One region of the Streptomyces sp. NPDC048352 genome, then DNA from elsewhere that is predicted to be linked to it. Evidence: riboswitches for the same ligand, from Rfam matches in the RefSeq annotation. Region 1 holds a riboswitch; the other holds the start of a gene.

What was found. A riboswitch is a leader RNA that binds a small molecule or an ion and turns the genes downstream of it on or off. The one in region 1 is predicted to bind cyclic di-AMP.
Positions count from the first base shown of each region.
Region 2: linked by a shared signal. The riboswitch ahead of AB0D45_RS13970 (M23 family metallopeptidase) and the one ahead of AB0D45_RS19105 (LysM peptidoglycan-binding domain-containing M23 family metallopeptidase) in region 1 are both predicted to bind cyclic di-AMP.

Region 1 covers NZ_JBEZKZ010000034.1:45,989-53,155, reverse strand. The annotation lists gene hpnH (adenosyl-hopene transferase HpnH) at 1-65, shown strand, start outside; gene AB0D45_RS19115 (aspartate aminotransferase family protein) at 62-1,465, shown strand; gene AB0D45_RS19110 (tyrosine-protein phosphatase) at 1,542-2,360, opposite strand; cyclic di-AMP (ydaO/yuaA leader) riboswitch at 2,639-2,841, shown strand; gene AB0D45_RS19105 (LysM peptidoglycan-binding domain-containing M23 family metallopeptidase) at 2,846-3,865, shown strand; gene AB0D45_RS19100 (SGNH/GDSL hydrolase family protein) at 4,029-4,814, shown strand; gene AB0D45_RS19095 (MBL fold metallo-hydrolase) at 4,971-6,200, shown strand; gene AB0D45_RS19090 (oxygenase MpaB family protein) at 6,258-7,142, opposite strand.
Region 2 covers NZ_JBEZKZ010000021.1:28,734-35,900, forward strand. The annotation lists gene AB0D45_RS13955 (DNA topoisomerase IV subunit A) at 1-2,112, opposite strand, end outside; gene AB0D45_RS13960 (pitrilysin family protein) at 2,341-3,693, shown strand; gene AB0D45_RS13965 (pitrilysin family protein) at 3,714-5,081, shown strand; cyclic di-AMP (ydaO/yuaA leader) riboswitch at 5,369-5,528, shown strand; gene AB0D45_RS13970 (M23 family metallopeptidase) at 5,541-6,344, shown strand; gene AB0D45_RS13975 (GntR family transcriptional regulator) at 6,510-7,167, shown strand, end outside.

The DNA of each region.
Region 1 (7,167 bases):
CGCTGAAGGAGTCGCTGCGCGCGGCCCGCGAGACCGTGGGCGGGAACCGGGACGCGTCCGCATGACCCCCGCACAGGGCGGGCCGGGCGGCTTCGACCTCGCCGCGCTGCTGGCCGAGCGCGGCGGGGAGCGCTACGAGCTGCACGCCCGCCACCTCAACCACCAGCTGCCCCGCATGCTGCACACCATCGGCTTCGACAAGGTCTACGAGCGGGCCGAGGGCGCCCACTTCTGGGACGCCGAGGGCAACGACTACCTCGACATGCTCGCCGGGTTCGGGGTGATGGGCCTGGGCCGGCACCACCCGGTCGTACGCCGGGCCCTGCACGACGTCCTGGACGCCCAGCTCGCCGACCTGACCCGCTTCGACTGCCAGCCGCTGCCCGGGCTGCTGGCCGAGAAGCTGCTGTCGTACAGCCCCCACCTCGACCGGGTCTTCTTCGGCAACAGCGGCACCGAGGCGGTGGAGACCGCCCTGAAGTTCGCCCGGTACGCCACCGGGCGGCCCAGGGTCCTCTACTGCGACCACGCCTTCCACGGGCTGACCACGGGCTCGCTGTCGGTCAACGGCGAAGGCGGCTTCCGCGACGGCTTCGCCCCGCTGCTCCCCGACACGAAGATCGCGCTCGGGGACCTGGCCGCGCTCGAGCGCGAGCTCGCGCGCGGGGACGTGGCCGCCTTCGTGGTCGAACCGGTCCAGGGCAAGGGGGTGCACGCCGCCCCGCCCGGCTTCCTGCGCGCTGCGCAGGAGCTGCTGCACCGGCACAAGGCGCTGCTGATCGCCGACGAGGTGCAGACGGGCCTCGGACGTACCGGTGACTTCTACGCGTACCAGCACGAGCCGGGCGTGGAGCCGGACCTGGTGTGCGTGGCCAAGGCCCTCTCCGGCGGCTACGTGCCCGTCGGCGCGACCCTGGGCAAGGACTGGATCTTCCAGAAGGTGTACTCGTCCATGGACCGGGTGCTGGTGCACTCGGCCAGCTTCGGCTCCAACGCGCAGGCGATGGCGGCCGGGCTGGCGGTGCTCTCCGTCATGGACGACGAGCAGCTGGTGGCCAACGCCCGGGCGATGGGCGACCTGCTGCGCGGGCGGCTCGCGGCGCTCGTGGACGAGTACGAGCTGCTGCACGAGGTGCGCGGGCGTGGGCTGATGATCGGCATCGAGTTCGGCAAGCCCTCCTCGCTCGGCCTGCGCAGCCGCTGGGCGGTGCTCCAGGCGGCCCGCAAGGGGCTGTTCGCCCAGATGGTCGTGGTGCCGCTGCTGCGCAAACACCGGATCCTCACCCAGGTCTCCGGGGACCACCTGGAGGTCATCAAGCTCATCCCGCCGCTCGTCGTGGACGAGGCCGACGTGGAGCGCTTCGTCGGGGCCTTCCGGGAGGTCATGGACGAGGCGCACGGCGGGGGCGGGCTCATGTGGGACTTCGGCAGGACGCTGGTGAAGCAGGCGGTCGGCAACCGCTGAGCCGACGACCGCCGGGCCGGCTGTCCGGGGGCCGGCGGGGCCGTATCCGGTCCCCGCCGGCCCTCTTTCCGGAGGGTCAGTCCAGGAGCCGGTCCCGCAGCAGGCCGAGGGAGGCGGGGGCGAGCCCGAGCCCCTCGGCGAGGTAGCGGTCCGCCCCGCCCCACAGCTCGTCGATGGTCGCGAAGGCCGCCAGCAGGTACTCCGCGCGGGCGTCGAACAGCGGGGCCAGCAGCTCCGTCACCTCGGGGGCGCGGGCCTCGGGAGTGTCGGTGCCGCGGCGCACCCGGTAGCGGTTGTGCGGGGCGTTCGACTCCAGGTAGTCCGCCACGATGGCCTCGCGCTCCACGCCCAGCGCGAGCAGCGTCACCGCGATCGACAGCCCCGCCCGGTCCTTGCCCGCCGCGCAGTGCATCAGCGCCGGGACGCTGTCCTCGGCCAGCGCGTGCAGGACGCGGCCGTGCTCGGCGGTGCGGGTGCGGATGATCGTGCGGTACGACTCCGCCATGCGGGCGGCCCCCCTGCCCCCGCCCAGCAGGCCGCGGAGCTGTTCGAGGTCGCCTTCGCGGACCATCGTCCAGAACTCCCGGCCGTCGGCGGGGTCCGTCAGCGGGATGTTCACGTTCAGCACGCCCGGCAGTTCGACGTCCGGGCCCTCCAGGGCCTGGTCGACCGCGTTGCGGAAGTCGAAGACGGTGTGCAGGCCCAGCGATGCGAGGAATTCTGTATCGGTTTCGGTGGCATGCGCGAGATGTCCGCTTCGAAACAGTCGTCCCGGCCTGACCCTTCGTCCGTCCGCGGTCGGCAGCCCGCCCACGTCACGGAAGTTGCGCACTCCGGTCAGCTGCGCACCGGGCTCGGGGGCGGCCGGAAGGGGCTGGGGTATCTGCTGGGTCACGTGTACTCCTCCGCGTGGTCCTGGGGTGTCCGAATTGGTCCGGTTGGGAGCAACTTGCCATAGGTGGAGGCGAGATCGGGCCATGCCCCGTGAGCCAGATCATACGGTGACCGTGCGTGCCTGATCACGGGAATCGAATTCCCTCGTGGGAGCGGTTGTTGAGGGTACGGAATGGACGCAGGGTGACCGTAATTCCATTGATCCCCCATATCTGCGATTCCGTCAGAGAATTCGTGGCTTGTTGCCCGGCGCCCGCCTCGATTACCTTCGCGATCGATCCGGGTGGACCGCCTAATCCTGCCGCCGCCCGGGAACCGCACCCGACCACCGCGCGCGGCAGGAGCGGGGGAACCAGGTAGGCCGCTGCTCCGGAGCATGTCCGGTGCAGCTCGGGGTGAAGCCGAAACCGTGCTCCGCACGTATGGCCGGACATCTCCAGTCCGAACCCGACAGCTCACCTCGCAGGCGCCGGAGAGGAATTCGCCATGCCCGCAAAGGGTAAGCACCGCCGTCCGAAGTCCAGTTCGATATCCCGCGGTTTCGCCGTGGCCGGAACCGGCGGGGCGGCCCTCGCCCTCCCGCTGATGGGTGCCGCCGGCGCCCACGCCGCCCCGGCGGCCGTGCCCGCGAAGACCGCCCCCGCGCACCACGCGCAGGCCCCCCAGGCGCTGACCGCCGCGCCCGCCGCCGCGTCCGCCGTCTACACGGTGGTGCCGGGCGACTACCTCTCGAAGATCGCCGCCGAGCGCCACCTGGACGGCGGCTGGGAGAGGCTGTACGCCGACAACCGCGAGGCCGTCGGCGAGGACCCCTCCCTCATCCACCCCGGCCTGAAGCTCACCCTCGGCGGCGTCGGCGGCCAGGTCCAGACTCCCGCCCCGAAGGCTCCTGCGGCCCCGGCCGAGGAATCCTCGAGCGATGCTCCGGCCGCCTCCGAGGACACGGCCGACTCGGCCCCGGCCGCGAAGGGCTCCGGCGGGGCGTCCGCCAAGGGCTCCGGCGGCAAGGCCGGCCGGACGTCCGGCAGCCAGGCCGCCCAGGGCTCCGGCGCCGCGGCCAAGAGCGAGAAGGCCCCGGCGCCCGCAGCGCCCGCCACCTCCTCCGGGTTCACCGCCCCCGTCGGCGGCGGCATCTCCACGCAGTACCGGGCGAGCGGTGCCATGTGGTCCTCCGGCTACCACACCGGCGTCGACTTCATCGCGAGCACGGGCACCACGGTCAAGGCCGTCGGCGCGGGCACCGTGGTCTCCGCAGGCTGGGGCGGCGCCTACGGCAACGAGGTCGTCATCAGGCACGCCGACGGCAAGTACTCCCAGTACGGCCACCTCTCCTCGCTGTCCGTCTCGGCGGGCCAGAGCGTCACCGGCGGCCAGCGCATCGGCCTCTCCGGCGCGACCGGCAACGTGACCGGCCCGCACCTGCACTTCGAGATCCGTACGGGCCCGTCCTACGGCTCCGACATCGACCCGCTCGGCTACCTCCGCTCCAAGGGCGTGAGCATCTGACGGCACCCGCCGTCGGCACCGTGACGCGTGTGGGGCCGGGACCCGAGGGGGGTCCCGGCCCCACGCGTACTTATTCCTTATCCCCCGCGTGGTATAGATCACGGTCTGTCAACCCCTCATTACGTTGGCGTAGGTTGGTTGCCAAGGTGAAGGATGTCGTCCCGTGGCAGCGACGAAGACGACACTCAAGACCATCGGCTCGTACGCGGCGATCGGGGACAGCTTCACCGAGGGCGTGGGGGACCCGGGACCCGGGGATTCATATCTCGGCTGGGCGGACCGGCTCGCCGTACTCCTGGCCGATCAGCGCGAAGAACACGACTTCCGCTACGCGAATCTGGCCGTGCGGGGGAAACTTCTCGACCAGATCGTGGCCGAGCAGGTCCCGAGGGCCAGGGAACTCGCACCCGACCTCGTCACCTTCTGCGCGGGGGGCAACGACATCATCCGTCCCGGCAGCGACCCGGACGACGTGGCGGAGCGGTTCGAGGCGGCCGTGGCCGACCTCACCCGGTCCGTCGGGCTCGTGATGGTCACGACCGGCTTCGACACCCGGGGCGTGCCCGTCCTCAAACACCTGCGGGGCAAGGTCGCGACGTACAGCGCGCACGTCCGCTCCATCGCCGACCGGTACGGGTGCCCCGTCCTCGACCTGTGGTCCCTCAAGTCCGTACAGGACCGGCGGGCCTGGGACGGCGACCGGCTGCACCTCTCGCCCGAGGGGCACACCCGCGTCGCCCTGCGCGCCGCGCAGGTGCTCGGCTACGCGGTGCCGACCGACCCGGACCAGCCCTGGCCGCCGGTCCCGCCGCGCGGGTCGGTGGACGTGACCCGGGACAACATCCAGTGGGCCCGTGAACACCTCGTGCCCTGGATCGGCCGCCGGCTGCGCGGGGAGTCCTCCGGCGACCACGTCGAGGCCAAGCGCCCGGACCTGCTGCCGCTGTAGCGGGGGAGGGGCCGGCTGCGGCGGCGCCGCGCCGGCCCGCCGGCGCCCACGGCAAGGCGGACCCCGCGCTGCGGAATCATGGGGAGCCGGTGTGCGTTGGGACGGTCGTAGTCGTACGACCGTCCCACCTCATCCTGCACCTTCCCAGGAGGCGCCTTGACCGGCTCCCGACCCCTGCGTCCCCGGCTGCGCGCCCTGCGGCCCGAAGCCTTCGGCGCGGACCCCTCCGGCGCACGGCTGGAGCGGATCCTGCGCTCGCCGAACTTCGCCGACGGCGTCTTCCAGAACCCGGTCGGGGCCCGGACCAGGCCTTCCGGATCGATGGCCGAGTTCGCCAGGACCTACTTCCAGAAGGAGCAGCGGGTCCGGCGCGGTCCCGGCGCGCCGATCCCCGTCTACCCGACCACCCTCGCCGAGCTGGCCAAGCCGCCCGTGAGCGGACTGCGCCTGACCTGGATGGGCCACTCCAGCGTGCTCGCGGAGATCGACGGCCGCCGGGTGCTCTTCGACCCCGTGTGGGGCGAGCGCTGCTCCCCCTTCCCCTTCGCCGGGCCCAAGCGGCTCCACCCCGTCCCGGTGCCGCTGGCCTCGCTGGGCGACGTCGACGTCGTCGTGATCTCCCACGACCACTACGACCACCTCGACCTCCCCACGATCAAGGCCCTGGCCGGCACGGACACGGTCTTCGCCGTCCCGCTGGGCGTCGGCGCGCACCTCGAGCGCTGGGGCGTCCCGGCGGACCGGCTGCGCGAGCTCGACTGGAACGAGGCCACCGAGGTCGCCGGGCTCACCCTCACGGCCACTCCCGCCCGCCACTTCTGCGGACGCGGCCTGCGCAACCAGCAGTTCACCCTGTGGGCCTCCTGGGTCGTCGCCGGCGGGGAGCACCGGATCTACCACAGCGGGGACACCGGCTACTTCCCCGGCTTCGAGGAGATCGGTGGCCGGCACGGGCCCTTCGACGCCACGATGATCCAGATCGGCGCCTACTCGGAGTACTGGCCCGACATCCACATGACCCCCGAGGAGGGCATGCGGGCCCACCTCGACCTCCAGGGCGGTGTCCCGCACGGCACGATGCTGCCGATCCACTGGGGCACCTTCAACCTGGCCCCGCACCCGTGGGAGGAGCCCGGCGAGGGGACCCTCGCCGCCGCCGGCGCGGCCGGCGCGGCCGTCGCCCTGCCGATCCCGGGCCAGCCCTTCGAGCCCGGCGCGCCCGACGCCCCGGCCGCACCCTGGTGGCGGCCCTTCACGGCCACCGCCCGGGCCGCCGGCGTGACCGCCCCGGCAGCGGCGGCGGGCCCGGCCCGCTCCGCCGCCCCCGACGGAGCCCGCGCGCCCGCCCTCCTCCAGGACGACCTCGACCTGGCGCGCGAACGCTGACGTCCCCGCCGCTGCCACGGCCCGCCCCGTTATGGCGGGAGCGGGCCGTGGCCGACGTCATCCGGACCGGCCCGGCGCCGGCGGCAGCGCCCAGCGCAGCGCCCAGGTCACGGCGTGACCCCCGGCGCGGGCCGCCGGGGCCGGTATCCACGCGACCACGTGCGCCGGGCCGGGCCGGACGGCCGCCCTCGCCCAGGGCGGCAGGAGCTCCACGGCCGCCGCGGCCAGCAGCGCGTACGGCAGCCGGGCCGCCCCCGGCAGCGGCGGATCGGTCAGCAGAAACCGGGCGGTGTCCCGGGAAGCCGCCGTCGGCCGCAGCGAGGGACGGTACGCGGCCATCCGCAGCGCCAGCTCCCGCTCGTCCTCCGGCGGCCGCTCCGCGCCCAGGGCCCTGGCCACCCGGGCGGTGTCGGCGAGGTAGGCGTCGCGGCCCGAGGGGCTCAGCGGATGCCGGCCGTACCGCTGGTGGGCCCGCAGGAAGCAGTACGCCTCGGCGACGTGCACCCAGGTCAGCAGCTCCGGGTCGTCGGCCCGGTACGGCATCCCGTCGGCCGTCCGGCCCCGGATCCGCGCGTGCACCTCCCGGACCCGGTCCACGGCCGCCGTCGCGTCGGCGCTCGTGCCGAAGGTGGTGACCGCCAGGAAGGTGCTGGTGCGCTGCAGCCGCCCCCACGGGTCGCCCCGGTACCCCGAGTGCGCGGCCACGGCCGCCATCGCGAGGGGGTGCAGCGACTGGAGGAGCAGGGCCGCCAGACCGCCGATGAACATCGACGCGTCCCCGTGGACCTGCCGCACCGGCCGTCCCGGCCCGAACCACCGGGGTCCGGGAGCGCCGTGGATCCGCTCCCGGTTGCGCGCGCCGTCGGGCCCGGCGACGCGCAGGAAAACCGCCTCGCCGGCGTGCCGCCTCAGCTGCCGGACGGCGGCCGTCGCCCGGGTCATGGGGCCAGTATGCGCCCGGCCGGGT
Region 2 (7,167 bases), on a different contig from region 1:
GGCGAGCTTGATGCCGGCCATACCGCCCGCCGGGCGGCCCTGGGGGCGCACCTGGCTCGCCGGGTAGCGCAGCAGCTGGGCGTCGTCGGTGATGAAGACCAGGTCCTCCTCGCCCGTGCGCAGCTCGACCGCGCCGACGACCCGGTCGCCCTCCTTGAGGGTGATGACCTCCAGCTCGTCCTTGTTCGCCGGATAGTCCGGCACGACCCGCTTGACCACGCCCTGCTCGGTACCCAGGGCCAGGCCCTGCGAGGACTCGTCGAGGGAGAGGAGGCAGACCACCGTCTCGTCGGCCTCCAGCCCGGAGAGGAACTCCGCGACCGGGGCGCCGCCGGCCAGGTTCGGCGCGGCGTGCGTGTCCGGCAGCCGCGGCAGGTCGATCACCGGGAGGCGCAGCAGGCGCCCGTACGAGGTGACCGCGCCGACGTCGGCCCGGGCGGTCGCCGCGACCTGCGAGACGATCACGTCGTGCTTCGTGCGGGCCCCGCCTTCCTCCAGGGGCAGCGGATCGGCGTTGGCCGTGCGGGCCAGCAGGCCGGTGGAGGACAGGAGCACCCGGCACGGGTCGTCCGCGACCTCCAGCGGGACCGCCGCCACCGAGGTGCCCGCCGACTCCAGCAGCACGGTGCGCCGCTCGGTGCCGAACTTCTTCGCCACCGCGGCCAGTTCCGCCGAGACCAGCTTGCGCAGCGCCGCGTCGGAGTCCAGGATCCCGGTCAGCTCGTCGATCTCGCCGGTCAGCCGGTCGCGCTCGCTCTCCAGCTCGATCCGGTCGAAGCGGGTGAGCCGGCGCAGCGGGGTGTCCAGGATGTACTGGGTCTGGACCTCGCTCAGCGAGAAGTGCTCCATCAGGCGCTCCTTGGCCTGCGCGGAGTTGTCGCTGTCGCGGATGATCCGGATGACCTCGTCGATGTCGAGCAGGGCCACCAGCAGCCCCTCGACCAGGTGCAGCCGGTCGCGGCGCTTGGTCCGGCGGAACTCGCTGCGCCGGCGCACGACCTCGAAGCGGTGGTCGAGGTAGACCTCCAGCAGCTCCTTGAGGCCCAGGGTCAGCGGCTGCCCGTCGACCAGCGCGACGTTGTTGATGCCGAAGGACTCCTCCATCGGCGTCAGCTTGTACAGCTGCTCCAGCACGGCCTCCGGGTGGAAGCCATTCTTGATCTCGATCACCAGGCGCAGGCCGTGCGAGCGGTCGGTGAGGTCCTTGACGTCCGCGATGCCCTGGAGCTTCTTCGAGCCGACCAGGTCCTTGATCTTCGCGATGACCTTCTCGGGGCCCACCGTGAAGGGCAGTTCGGTGACGACCAGGCCCTTGCGGCGCGCGGTGACGTCCTCCACGGAGACCGTCGCGCGGATCTTGAAGGTGCCGCGGCCGTTCTCGTAGGCGTCCTTGATGCCGGACAGCCCCACGATCCGCCCGCCGGTCGGCAGGTCGGGGCCCGGCACGAAGCGCATCAGCGCCTCCAGGTCCGCCTCCGGGTACCGGATCAGGTGGCGGGCGGCCGCGATGACCTCGCCCAGGTTGTGCGGGGCCATGTTGGTGGCCATGCCGACGGCGATCCCGGAGGCGCCGTTGACCAGGAGGTTCGGATAGGCCGCCGGCAGGGCGACGGGCTCGCGCTCCTGGCCGTCGTAGTTGGCGGTGAAGTCGACGGTGTCCTCGTCGATCGACTCCGTCATCAGCGAGGTGGCGTCGGCCATCCGGCACTCGGTGTAGCGCATCGCGGCCGGCGGGTCGTCGTTGCCGAGCGAGCCGAAGTTGCCGTGGCCGTCGACCAGCGGCAGCCGCATCGAGAAGGGCTGGGCCATGCGCACGAGGGCGTCGTAGATCGACGCGTCGCCGTGCGGGTGCAGCTTGCCCATCACCTCGCCGACGACGCGGGCGCACTTGACGTACCCCCGGTCGGGCCGCAGGCCCATCTCGTTCATCTGGTAGACGATGCGCCGGTGCACCGGCTTCATCCCGTCGCGGGCGTCGGGCAGGGCGCGGGAGTAGATCACCGAGTACGCGTACTCGAGGAAGGAGCCCTGCATTTCGTCGACGACGTCGATGTCGAGGATCTTCTCCTCGAAATCCTCCGGCGGCGGGGTCTTCGTGCTGCGGCGGGCCATCGCTGCGCGGCTCCTTAACCAAGGTTCGGGGTGTGCTGGGTGGATCTGGCGTGGTTGACGCGGACCATTGTGGCCCGAGGCACCGACAACGCCGACTCCGACCCCGGGGGTCCCCCCGTACGGAGTGCGGGGGAGTGACCCGGGAACTTATCCGGCCGTCGGCGCGCTTGCATACAGTGGCAGGTCTGACAGAAATCTCTGCATCGCGATCGAAGGGACCACATGCCCATGGGTCACACGGCCACAGCTCAGGCCGGCTCCGGCGGCCTGACAGCGACCGAGCACCGGCTGGCCAACGGCCTGCGCGTGGTGCTGTCCGAGGACCACCTCACTCCGGTCGCCGCCGTCTGCCTCTGGTACGACGTCGGCTCCCGCCACGAAGTCAAGGGGCGGACCGGTCTGGCTCACCTCTTCGAGCACCTGATGTTCCAGGGTTCGGCGAGCGTACCGGGCAACGGCCACTTCGAGCTCGTCCAGGGTGCCGGCGGCTCGCTGAACGGCACCACCAGCTTCGAGCGCACCAACTACTTCGAGACGATGCCGGCGCACCAGCTGGAACTCGCCCTGTGGCTGGAGGCGGACCGCATGGGCTCGCTGCTGGCCGCCCTGGACGACGAGTCCATGGAGAACCAGCGCGACGTGGTCAAGAACGAGCGCCGCCAGCGGTACGACAACGTCCCGTACGGCACCGCCTTCGAGCGGCTGACCGCCCTCGCCTACCCCGAGGGCCACCCGTACCACCACACCCCGATCGGCTCGATGGCCGACCTGGACGCCGCCTCCCTGGAGGACGCGCGCCACTTCTTCCGTACGTACTACGCGCCCAACAACGCCGTGCTGTCGGTCGTGGGCGACATCGACCCCGAGCGGACCCTCGCCTGGATCGAGAAGTACTTCGGCACCATCCCGGCGCACGACGGCAAGCAGCCGCCCCGCGACGGCACGCTCCCCGACACCATGGGCGGGCAGCTGCGCGAGGAGATCGTCGAGGAGGTCCCGGCCCGCGCGCTGATGGCCGCCTACCGGCTGCCGCACGACGGCACCCGCGAGTGCGACGCCGCCGACGTGGCACTGACCGTGCTGGGCGGCGGCGAGTCCTCCCGGCTGCACAACCGCCTGGTACGCCGCGACCAGACGGCCGTGGCGGCCGGTTTCGGCATGCTGCGCCTGGCCGGCGCGCCCTCGCTGGGCTGGCTGGACGTCAAGACCTCCAGCGGCGTCGAGGTGCCCGCCATCGAGGCGGCCGTCGACGAGGAGCTCGCCCGGTTCGCCGCCGAGGGCCCGACGGCGGAGGAGATGGAGCGCGCCCAGGCACAGCTGGAGCGCGAATGGCTGGACCGGCTGAGCACGGTGGCCGGCCGCGCCGACGAACTGTGCCGCTTCGCGGTCCTGTTCGGCGACCCGCAGCTCGCGCTGACCGCCGTCCAGCGGGTGCTGGACGTCACCGCCGAGGAGGTGCAGGCCGTGGCCGCGGCCCGGCTGCGCCCCGACAACCGCGCGGTACTGGTCTACGAGCCGCTGGCCGGCGCCGAGGCCCACGAGACCGAGCAGCACGACGAGAACGAGGGGGCGGAGCAGTGAGCGACACCGCAGCCGTCACGATGACCTTCCACCCGCGGCCGCAGGCCGGCGAGGCGAAGCCGTGGGCCTTCCCGGCCCCCGAGCGCTCCACGCTCCCCAACGGCCTGACCCTGCTGCGCTGCCACCGCCCCGGCCAGCAGGTGGTGGCGGTCGAGGTCAACCTCGCGGCACCGCTGGACGCCGAGCCCGAGGGCCTCGACGGGGTCGCCACGATCATGGCCCGCGCCCTGTCGGAGGGCACCGACAAGCACTCCGCCGAGGAGTTCGCCGCGGAGCTGGAGCGCTGCGGCGCCACGCTGGACGCCCACGCGGACCACCCGGGCCTGCGGGTCTCCCTGGAGGTCCCGGCCTCCCGCCTGCCCAAGGCGCTCGGACTGCTCGCCGAGGCGCTGAGCGCCCCCGCCTTCGCCGACAGCGAGGTCGACCGCCTGGTGCGCAACCGGCTCGACGAGATCCCGCACGAGCTGGCCAACCCCCAGCGCCGCGCCGCCAAGGAGCTCTCCAAGGAGCTGTTCCCGGCGTCGCTGCGGATGTCCCGCCCGCGCCAGGGCACCGAGGAGACGGTCGCGCGGATCGACTCCGCCGCCGTACGCGCCTTCTACGAGGCCCACGTACGCCCCTCCACCGCCACCGTGGTGGTCGTCGGCGACCTGACCGGCACCGACCTGGACGCCCTGCTGGCGGACACCCTGGGCACCTGGACCGGCAACACCGCCGCACCCCGCCCCGTGCAGCCGGTGACGGCCGACGACACGGGCCGCGTGGTCATCGTGGACCGGCCGGGCGCCGTCCAGACGCAGCTGCTCATCGGCCGGATCGGGCCGGACCGGCACGACATCGTCTGGGCCCCGCAGGTGCTCGGCACGTACTGCCTCGGCGGCACCCTCACCTCCCGCCTGGACAAGGTGCTGCGCGAGGAGAAGGGCTACACCTACGGCGTGCGGGCCTTCGGGCAGGTGCTGCGCTCGACCGCCGATGGCAAGGGCGCCTCGATGCTCGCCATCAGCGGTTCGGTGGACACCCCCAACACCGGTCCGGCGCTGCAGGACCTGTGGCAGGTGCTGCGGACGCTCGCGGAGGGCGGACTGACCGACGCCGAGCGGGACGTGGCGGTGCAGAACCTGGTGGGTGTGGCTCCGCTGAAGTTCGAGACGGCCGCCTCGGTCGCCGGGACGCTCGCCGACCAGGTGGAGCAGGAGCTGCCGGACGACTACCAGGCGCGGCTGTACGCGCGGCTGGCCGAAACCGGTACCGCCGAGGCCACTTCGGCGGTCGTGAACGCCTTCCCGGTGGACCGCCTGGTCACGATCCTGGTGGGCGACGCGGCGCAGATCGAGGAGCCCGTCCTGGCCCTCGGGATCGGTGAGGTCACCGTCGTCTCCAACTGAGCGGCGCGACCGTCCCCGGCCGGGCGGTGTGACCGTCCCCGGCCGGGCGGCGCGACCGTCCCCAACTGCACGGCGGGGGACCCGAGACGGAGCGGCGACGGGTCCGTTTCCTGGGGGCTCCGGTGGAACATCCACCGGAGCCCCCTTTGTCCGTTTAGTGGCGTCGTTGCTCGTATGCGGTGTGGCGTACGCAACAAAAGCGCGCGTGTGTTTGGCGATTGACTGATGATCCGCCTAGCGTCGGCCGTGCTGTTCGTCAGTTGAACCCGCCGCACCCCCGCGGCACCGGACAGCGATCGCCGAGTCCCCGTCAGGCGCGAGCCTGGGGAGCCGGGGACCCACATGAGTCCCTGGGGTGAATCGGACCCCCTCGCAAGAGGAGGCCCGTAGGAGACCTTCCTGCTCCGAACCCGTCAGCTAACCCGGTAGGCGAGAGGGAAGGAAAGGATCACCCCCTTCATGGCGTTTGGCAGTCGTGCCGCCGGTTCTGGTAAGCACCGTGGTTCCAGCCGTCTGAGCCGCAAGACCGCCGGCTACGCCGGCATCGCCGCCCTCGCCACCACGGGCGTGGTCGGCACCCTGGCCGCTCCGGCCTTCGCGGCGGACCACCACAACGCCCCGTCCATGGAGGACACCGGCCAGAACGCGGTCGTCGTCGCCGACGGCCTGCAGGACGACATCGAGGTCCAGGCCGAGTCCCAGCAGCGCGCCGCCGAGGCCGTCGCCGCCCAGGCGCAGGCCGAGGCCGAGGCGAAGACGCGTGCCGCCGAGGCCAAGCGCGCCGCCGAGGCCAAGGAGAAGGCCGAGCGCGAGGCCGCCGAGAAGGCCGCCCGCGAGGAGGCCCGCAAGCGCCTCAACACCTTCGTGGCCCCCGTCGACGGCTCCTACGTCAGCACCCAGTACGGCGCGGGCGGCGGCATGTGGTCCTCCGGCAGCCACACGGGCATCGACTTCCACGCCGACGAGGGCAGCATCGTCCACGCGGTGGGCGCGGGCACCGTCGTCGAGGCCGGCTGGGGCGGCGCCTACGGCAACAACGTCGTGATCCGCCACAACGACGGCACCTACACCCAGTACGGCCACCTGCTCTCGCTGAGCGTCTCCGCCGGCGAGACGGTCACCCCCGGCCAGCAGATCGGCCTGTCGGGCTCCACGGGCAACTCCAGCGGCCCGCACCTGCACTTCGAGGCCCGCACCGGCGCCACGTACGGCACGGACATCAACCCGCTGACGTACCTGCGCAACCACGGCGTCGGGATCTGACCCGCAGCACGCTCCACCGAAGAAGGCCCCGGCTCACCGAGCCGGGGCCTTCTTCGTCGTGCCGCCGTCCGGATTGCAGGCCCTCTTCGGGAATTGCCGTGTGGTGCAATAGAGTCGCAGCACGGCCACGATAAACCGAAAAACGAAACCAGCGGAGGTCCGGCCTTGCGTATTCCGGCGCACGCGGTGTGCACAGCGATCCGCGACGATATCGTCTCCGGATTCTTCGGGCCGGGCAGCCGGCTGACCGAGGAGGTGCTCGCCCGCCGCTACGGGGTCTCCCGCGTCCCGGTCCGCGAGGCGCTGCGCACCCTGGAGTCCGAGGGCTTCGTCACCACCCGCCGGCACGCGGGCGCCTGCGTCGCCGAGCCGACCGAGCAGGAGGCCGCCGACCTCCTGGAGCTGCGCGTGCTGCTGGAGCCGCTCGCCGCCTCGCGCGCCGCCCGGCGCCGCACGGACGGCCACCTGAAGGTGCTGCGCGGACTGGTCAGGCTGGGCCGGGAAGGGGCCAGGCGGGGGCAGGGGGAGGATTTGCGGGCCCTGGGCGGCTGGTTCCACGAGACCCTGGCCCAGGCCTCGGGCAGCCCGGGGCTGATCGCCCTGCTGACGCAGACGCGTCACAAGATCGCCTGGATGTTCGCGGTCGGGACGCCGGTGCAGCCCGTGGAGTGCTGGGCCGAGCACGGGGCGATCGTGGACGCCGTCGCGCGCGGCGACGCGGAGCGGGCCCGGGCCCTGACCGCGCTGCACGCGCAGCGGGCGGCGCAGGCGCACCGCCCGAGGGTGAGGAATCCGCAACCTGCCGTAAACACGGCGAGCGCTC